Regions from separate parts of the Streptomyces sp. NPDC000229 genome, predicted to be linked through region 2. Evidence: riboswitches for the same ligand, from Rfam matches in the RefSeq annotation. Region 2 holds a riboswitch; the other holds the start of a gene.

Evidence for each region. A riboswitch is a leader RNA that binds a small molecule or an ion and turns the genes downstream of it on or off. The one in region 2 is predicted to bind S-adenosylmethionine.
Region 1: another riboswitch for S-adenosylmethionine. It lies ahead of ABT360_RS18180 (aminotransferase class V-fold PLP-dependent enzyme); the one in region 2 lies ahead of thrC (threonine synthase).

The regions. Positions count from the first base shown of each region.
Region 1 is NZ_JBEPEL010000033.1:58,895-62,759, reverse strand. Features, by position in the region: gene qcrB (cytochrome bc1 complex cytochrome b subunit) at 1-530, shown strand, start outside; gene trpD (anthranilate phosphoribosyltransferase) at 699-1,763, shown strand; SAM riboswitch class IV at 1,998-2,115, shown strand; gene ABT360_RS18180 (aminotransferase class V-fold PLP-dependent enzyme) at 2,277-3,662, shown strand; partial or broken gene ABT360_RS18175 (glycerate kinase family protein) at 3,664-3,865, opposite strand, start outside.
Region 2 is NZ_JBEPEL010000045.1:12,263-16,127, reverse strand. Features, by position in the region: gene ABT360_RS21530 (ubiquitin-like small modifier protein 1) at 1-57, opposite strand, end outside; gene thrC (threonine synthase) at 96-1,412, opposite strand; SAM riboswitch class I at 1,397-1,541, opposite strand; gene ABT360_RS21520 (glucosyl-3-phosphoglycerate synthase) at 1,657-2,601, shown strand; gene ABT360_RS21515 (alpha,alpha-trehalose-phosphate synthase (UDP-forming)) at 2,647-3,865, shown strand, end outside.

The DNA of each region.
Region 1 (3,865 bases), on a different contig from region 2:
ACCACCTGCTCGACCGGCCCCGCAACGCGCCCACCCGGACCGCTCTGGGTGTCGCCTGGGTCACCGCGTACATGATCATGCTGATCGGTGGTGGCAACGACATCTTCGCCACCCACTTCCACCTGTCGATCAACGCCATCACCTGGTTCGTCCGGATCTTCTTCTTCGTCGGCCCGGTCATCGCGTTCATCGTCACCAAGCGGATCTGCCTCGGTCTCCAGCGGCGCGACAAGGACAAGGTGCTGCACGGACGTGAGTCCGGCATCATCAAGCGCCTGCCGCACGGTGAGTTCGTCGAGATCCACGAGCCCCTCAGCCAGGCCCAGATGCACGCGCTCACCGCGCACGAGCAGTACGAGCCGGCCGAGATCGGCCCGACGGTCGACGAGAACGGCGTCGAGCGCAAGCCGTCGCTCGGGCAGAAGCTCCGCGCGAAGCTCAGCAAGGGCTACTTCGGCGAGGGGAACCAGATCCCCAAGGCCACGCCCGAGGAGTACAAGGAGATCAGCAGCGGCCACGGCCACCACTGATCACCTTCCCCCCCGGGGCATCGCCCCCGGGGGACCCCCAGAAGGTCGCCACGGCAGGAGCCCCGTCCATTCGCTGGACGGGGCTCTTTGCCGTGCCCCGGGATGGATAGGGTGGTGGTCATCCCTGTACGCCCCGTACTCCGCGTACGTACGACACCAGGAGCGACCATGAGCGCTGTGAACCCCGCTGGAGGCGACACCGCGGCGGGCCGCTCGTGGCCCGACGTCCTGAACGCCCTGCTGGAGGGGCGCGACCAGAGCGCCGACGCCACGGCGTGGGCGATGGACCGGATCATGCGGGGCGAGGCGACCGACGCCCAGATCGCCGGTTTCGCGGTCGCGCTGCGCGCCAAGGGGGAGACGGTCGAGGAGATCACCGGCCTCGTCCGCGCCATGTACGCGCACGCCAACCTCATCGAGGTGCCCGGCCCGTCCGTCGACCTCGTCGGCACCGGCGGCGACGGCGCCAAGACCGTCAACATCTCCACCATGGCCGCGATCGTCGTCGCCGGTACCGGCGCCAAGGTCGTCAAGCACGGCAACCGTGCCGCGTCCTCCGCCTCCGGCTCCTCCGACGTGCTGGAGAAGCTCGGCGTCAACCTGGACCTGACGCCCCGGAGGGTCGCGGAGGTCGCGGAGGAGGCCGGCATCACCTTCTGCTTCGCGGTGAAGTTCCACCCGGCGCTGCGCCATGTGGCGGCGGCCCGCAAGGAGCTGGGCATCCGGACGACGTTCAACTTCCTCGGCCCGCTCACCAATCCGGCGCGCGTGAAGGCCCAGGCGACCGGCGTCGCCGACGCCCGGATGGCCCCGATCATGGCCGGGGTGCTGGCCGAGCGCGGCTCATCCGCCCTGGTGTTCCGCGGCGACGACGGCCTGGACGAGCTGACGACCACGGCCACCTCCAAGGTGTGGGTCGTCCGTGACGGCGCGGTGCGCGAGGAGACCTTCGACCCGCGCGACGTGGGCATCGACCTGGTGCCCGTCGAGGCGCTGCGCGGCGCGGACGCCTCGTACAACGCGGACGTGGCACGCCGGCTGCTGGGCGGCGAGACCGGCCCCGTCCGGGACGCGGTGCTGCTCAACGCGGCGGCGGCCCTCGTGGCCCTGGAGCCGTCGGACGCGCCGCTGACCGAGCGGATCCGGGCGGGCATCACCCGGGCGGCCGAAGCGGTCGACTCGGGCGCGGCGCGCGCGGCGCTGGACCGCTGGGTGGCGGCGAGCAACGCGTAGCGCACCTTCGGCGCGTGACCGCCCGTAGGGCGGCGCCCGTGACGTGGCGGGCCTGCTCCGGGGGCGTCCGGCCGGTGCCGGCGGCGGTACGGCACCGGCCGTGCGTCCCCGCGCGGTGTGGACCGCGCGGCGCCCTCGGCACGGGGGACACCGGCCGGACAGGCCACCCGTCGGGACGTCCGGGATCCGGACACGGGTTGCGCTCGGGCGATCACGTGCCTTAACTTCTCGGCAGGTCATGAGTGACAGCGACTACGGCCCCGGCCCGCTGTCCGGCAACCCTCCGTCCGTGGCGGGGTGCCCCGGGTGAAGACCAGGCCGCAGGCGGCGAAGCCTGTGGCAAGCGCGGACCCCTGCACACCCTGGGGTCCTGGTCCTCAAGGGAGCAGTCTCGTGAGCAAGCGAATGCGATAGGGCGTATCGCCCCTTCTTCGGTACCCCTTTTCCCCTCCGCCGCGCCGCACCCGTGTGCGTCGAAGCGACGGATTCGCCTGCCCTGTACGGGAGTTCGCCATGTCTGTCACCACCGTTGCCGCCGACCAGTCCGTTTGTTCCCCGCTGCCCGTTCTGGGACGGGATGTCACCGTGCCGCTCGTCACCGGGGGCGAGGTCACGTACGCCGCGCTCGACTACGCCGCCAGCGCGCCGGCCCTCCAGCGGGTGTGGGACGACGTGGCCGCCTACGCGCCGTACTACGGCAGCGTGCACCGGGGGGCCGGGTACCTGTCGCAACTGTCGACCGACCTGTTCGAGAACAGCCGGGTCGCGGTGGCGGAGTTCCTGGACTGCCGCGAGGGCGACCAGGTGGTGTTCACCCGGTCGACCACCGACTCGCTGAACCTGCTGGCCGCCGCCCTGCCCGCCGACTGCCAGGTCTTCGTCTTCGAGACCGAGCACCACGCCTCGCTGCTGCCCTGGAGGGACGCGCAGGTCACGTACCTCAACGCGCCCCGTACGCCGGCACAGGCGGTCCAGACGCTGGAGCGGGCGCTCGCCGACCGTGACCCCTACGGCCCCGCCCTGGTCTGCGTGACCGGCGCGTCCAACGTCACCGGCGAGCTGTGGCCCGTGCGCGAGCTGGCCGCCGCCGCCCACGCCCACGGCGCCCGCATCGTCCTGGACGCCGCCCAGCTGGCGCCCCACCACCCGGTCTCGGTGCGCGAACTGGACGTCGACTGGGTGGCGTTCTCCGGGCACAAGCTCTACGCCCCGTTCGGCTCCGGCGTCCTCGCCGGCCGCGCCGACTGGCTGCGCGACGCCGAACCGTACCTGGCCGGCGGCGGCGCCTCCCGCAAGGTCGCGCGGCGCGCCGACGGCGGGGTGGACGTCGAATGGCACACCACCGCCGCCCGCCACGAGGCCGGCTCGCCCAACGTCATCGGCGTGTACGCCATCGCCTCCGCCTGCAAGGCGCTCACCGAAGCCGGGTTCGACACCCTGGTCGCCCGCGAGCAGTACCTGATCGGCAAGGTCCGCGAGGGGCTCGCCGAGGTGCCCGAGGTGAAGGTGCTGTCGCTGTTCGGCGACGAATCCCCCTCGCCTTCGGCTGGGGGGACCCCCACCCGCGTCGGCGTCATCTCGTTCGTGGTCCAGGGGTGGAACAGTTCGCACTTCGCGGCGGCGCTGTCGGCCGAGTACGGCATCGGCGTCCGCGACGGGCTGTTCTGCGCCCACCCGCTGGTGCGCACCCTGCTCGGCAGCGATCCCCAGGACGTCGGCGAGTGCGGCGCCCCCGACGGCGGGACCACCTCCCTCAACGCCATCCGCGTCAGCTTCGGGGCGGGGACGCCGGACGAGCACGTCGACCGGTTCGTTCGGGCCGTGAAGGAGCTCGTACGGGACGGGGCGCGGTGGAACTACCGTACGGAGGACGGGCGTTGTGTGCCCGACCGCGGCTGACCATCCGGGTGCCCACCAGGACCGTGCGCAGGGCCCGCTCGGCGGCGTCCGCGAGCAGCTCGGCCGCACGGTCCAGGGCGTCCGCCAGCGGTAGGGGTCCGGGCACGATCGACTCGTAGGCGTCGAGCCCCGCCTCCCGGGCCCCGTCGCCGAGCGTCCCCGCCAGCGCGAGCAGCGGGACGCCCGCCTCCCGCGCCCGGCGG
Region 2 (3,865 bases):
GGCCTGGCCGCCGGTGTAGGTACGGAGGATGGTGGGGATGCGGACGTTGACGCTCATGTCGTGATGCTGCCTCTCAGTACAGGCTCAAGTCAGGGTCAGGCCAGGCCGGCGTCGCGGAACGCGTCCAGGCTCGGTCGGATCGTCGCGGTCGGGCCGGTGGTCGGAGCGACGGCGTCGAGGGTCTTCAGGCCGTCGCCCGTGTTGAGCACGACCGTGGTCAGGGACGGGTCCAGCACGCCCGCCTCGATCAACTTCTTCGTCACGCCCACGGTCACGCCACCCGCCGTCTCGGCGAAGATGCCCTCCGTACGCGCCAGCAGCTTGATCGCGTCGACGACCTGCTGGTCGTCGACGTCCTCCACCGCGCCACCGGTCCGGCGGGCGATGTCCAGGACGTAGGGGCCGTCGGCCGGGTTGCCGATGGCGAGCGACTTGGCGATGGTGTTCGGCTTCTGGGGCCGTACGACGTCGTGACCGGCCTTGAAGGCCGTCGACACCGGCGAGCAGCCCTCCGCCTGGGCACCGAAGATCTTGTACGGCTTGTCCTCGACCAGGCCCAGCTTGATGAGCTCCTGGAGCCCCTTGTCGATCTTCGTCAGCTGCGAGCCGGACGCGATCGGGACGACCAGCTGGTCGGGCAGCTTCCACCCCAGCTGCTCGCAGATCTCGTACGCGAGGGTCTTCGAACCCTCCGCGTAGTACGGCCGCAGGTTCACGTTCACGAAGCCCCAGCCCTCGCCCAGCGGGTCGCCGATGAGCTCGGAACAGAAGCGGTTGACGTCGTCGTAGTTGCCCTCGATGCCGACCAGGTCGCCGCCGTAGACGGCGGCCATGACGACCTTGCCCTGCTCCAGGTCGTGCGGGATGAACACGCAGGAACGGAAACCGGCGCGGGCGGCGGCGGCGCCGACGGCACCCGCCAGGTTCCCCGTCGACGAGCAGGACAGGGTGGTGAAGCCGAAGGCGCGCGCCGCCTCGAGCGCCTGCGCGACGACGCGGTCCTTGAAGGAGTGCGTCGGGTTGCCGGAGTCGTCCTTGACGAACAGCTTGCCCGGCTCGACACCCAGCTCGCGCGCCAGGTTGTCCGCCTGGACGAGCTTGGTCCAGCCGGGGTTCAGGTTCGGCTTGTCGGTCACGTCGGCCGGCACGGGCAGGAGAGGGGCGTACCGCCAGATGTTGGCGGGACCGGCCTCGATCTGCTTGCGCAGGGCTTCCGGGTCACCCACCGGCAGGTCGTAGGCGATCTCGAGCGGCCCGAAACACAGCTCACAGGCGAAAATGGGACCGAGCGCGAAGCGCTCGCCGCATTCGCGACAGGAGAGGGCGGAAGCAGGCCCGAGGTCGACGTTCTTGGCGGTGGCGACAGTCTGTACAGCCATGGAGGCGAGGCCCTTTCTCCTCATCTTCCTCATGGCGCACTTCGCCATGAGACGGATTTGGCACCTTCCCTAGCCGGGGCCTCGCGCAAGAGCTTGCGAGTGCCGACTGGAGGGTTGCCGGGGCTTCAACGGGCCGTGTCCCTCTGCCCCTCTGGATGAGCGGTATTCGATTGTTTCCGCGGGGACCCGACATGCGACGGCCATCCGCGTTGTTCAAGACTGTAACCGAACCCCCGGACGCTTGAGATGGTCGTCCGATACGCGAGATGGAGATCACGTGCTGGAAGAGGTGGAGCGCTGGCTGGAGCGGCGGTCCTGGTCCGTGGCCGACCGACCGCTCGACCGGCTGCTCGCGGCCAAGCACGGGACGACCGTCAGTGTCGTGCTGCCGGCACTGAACGAGGAGGCGACGGTCGGCGACATCGTCACCGTGATCCGCCGCGAGCTGATGTCCGCCTCCACCCCGCTCGTCGACGAACTCCTGGTGATCGACTCGGGCTCCACCGACCGGACCTCCGAGGTCGCCGCCGCGGCCGGGGCGCGCGTGGTGCACCGGGACGCGATACTCCCCCGCGTACCCGCCCTCCCCGGCAAGGGCGAGGTGCTGTGGCGCTCCCTCCTCGCCACCACCGGCGACATCGTCTGCTTCGTCGACGCCGACCTGCGTGACTTCTCGGCCGATTTCGTCACCGGGATCGTCGGCCCCCTCCTCACCGACCCGTCCGTCCACTTCGTCAAGGCCATGTACGACCGCCCCCTGGCCGGCTCCCCCGGGCAGGGCGGCCGGGTGACCGAGCTGGTGGCGCGGCCGCTGCTGAACCTGCACTGGCCGCAGCTCGCCGGGTTCGTCCAGCCGCTGGGCGGCGAGTACGCGGCCCGCCGCTCCCTTCTCGAACGTCTCCCCTTCCCCGTCGGCTACGGAGTGGAACTGGGCCTCCTCGTCGACGCCCTGCACACCGTGGGCCTCGACGCCCTCGCGCAGGTGGACGTGGGTGTGCGCAAGCACCGGCACCAGGACGAGCGGGCGCTGGGCCGGATGGCGGCGGCGATCTACCGGACGGCGCAGCTGCGGCTGTCGCGGGGGCACCTGGTGCGGCCGCGGCTGACGCAGTTCGACCGCGGGGACGACGGCTTCGTACCGCGTACGCACGACGTCGACACCGAGGAACGCCCGCCGATGACCGAGGTGGCCGAGTACGCACGGCGCCGCCGGGTGGCCTGAGGGCCGTACGTTTGAGCGTTTCCGCAACGGGCTAGGTTCGTCTCCATGGCAGCCCAGATTCTTGTCGCCTCGAACCGCGGTCCGGTCAGCTACGTACCACGTGAGGACGGGACGTTCGACGCCCGGCGCGGCGGGGGCGGACTGGTGTCGGGACTGTCCGCGATCGGGCCGGACGCGGGCGCGCTGTGGGTGTGCGCCGCGCTGAGCGACGGCGACCGGCAGGCGGTGCGGCAGGGCGTCGCGGCCGAGCCGGGCGTGAAGATGCTCGACATCGACGCGGCGGTGCACGCCGACGCGTACAACGGCATCGCGAACTCCGTGCTGTGGTTCGTGAACCACATGCTGTACCAGACGCCGCTGGAGCCCGTCTTCGACGCGGAATTCCGCCGCCAGTGGGGGTCCTACCGCCTCTACAACCGTGCCTTCGCCGAGGCCCTCGCGGTGGAGGCGGCGGACGGCGCGGTCGTGATCGTCCAGGACTACCACCTGGCCCTGGTCCCCGGAATGCTCCGCGAGCTCCGCCCCGACCTGCGCATCGGCCACTTCTCGCACACGCCGTGGGCGCCGCCGGAGTACTTCTCCATGCTCCCGGACGACATCGCCGAGGAGCTCCTCCTCGGCATGCTCGGCGCGGACCGGCTCGGCTTCCTGACCTGGCGCTGGCTGAAGGCCTTCCAGGACTGCTGCGCGAAGTCCCTGCGGGACATGGACGTGACGACGCACTGGCCCAAGGACCAGTCGCCGATCGTGCAGTACTGGGCGCACGGCAAGCCCCACCAGACCCACCTGGGCGTGCACGGCCTCGGCGCGGACGCCGAGTTCCTCCGCGACCGCTCACGCCGCCCGGACGTGGACGACCGCATGGCGCTGCTGCGCGACCAGATCGGCCCGGACCGCAGGACGGTCGTCCGCGTCGACCGCACGGAGCTGTCCAAGAACATCGTCCGCGGGCTGCTGGCCTTCCGGCACCTGCTGGCCGAGCGGCCCGAGTGGCGCGAGCGCGTCGTGCACCTCGCGTTCGCGTACCCCTCGCGCCAGGACCTGCCGGTCTACCGCGAGTACACCGCCCAGGTCTCCCGGCTCGCCGACGAGATCAACGCGGAGTACGGCCGCGACGGCTGGACGCCGGTGATCCTCCACGTCGAGGACGACTTCGCCCGCTCGCTCGCCGCGTACCGCCTGGCGGACGTGGCGCTGGTCAACCCCATCCGGGACGGCATGAACCTCGTCGCCAAGGAGGTCCCGGTCGTCTCGGACGCGGGCT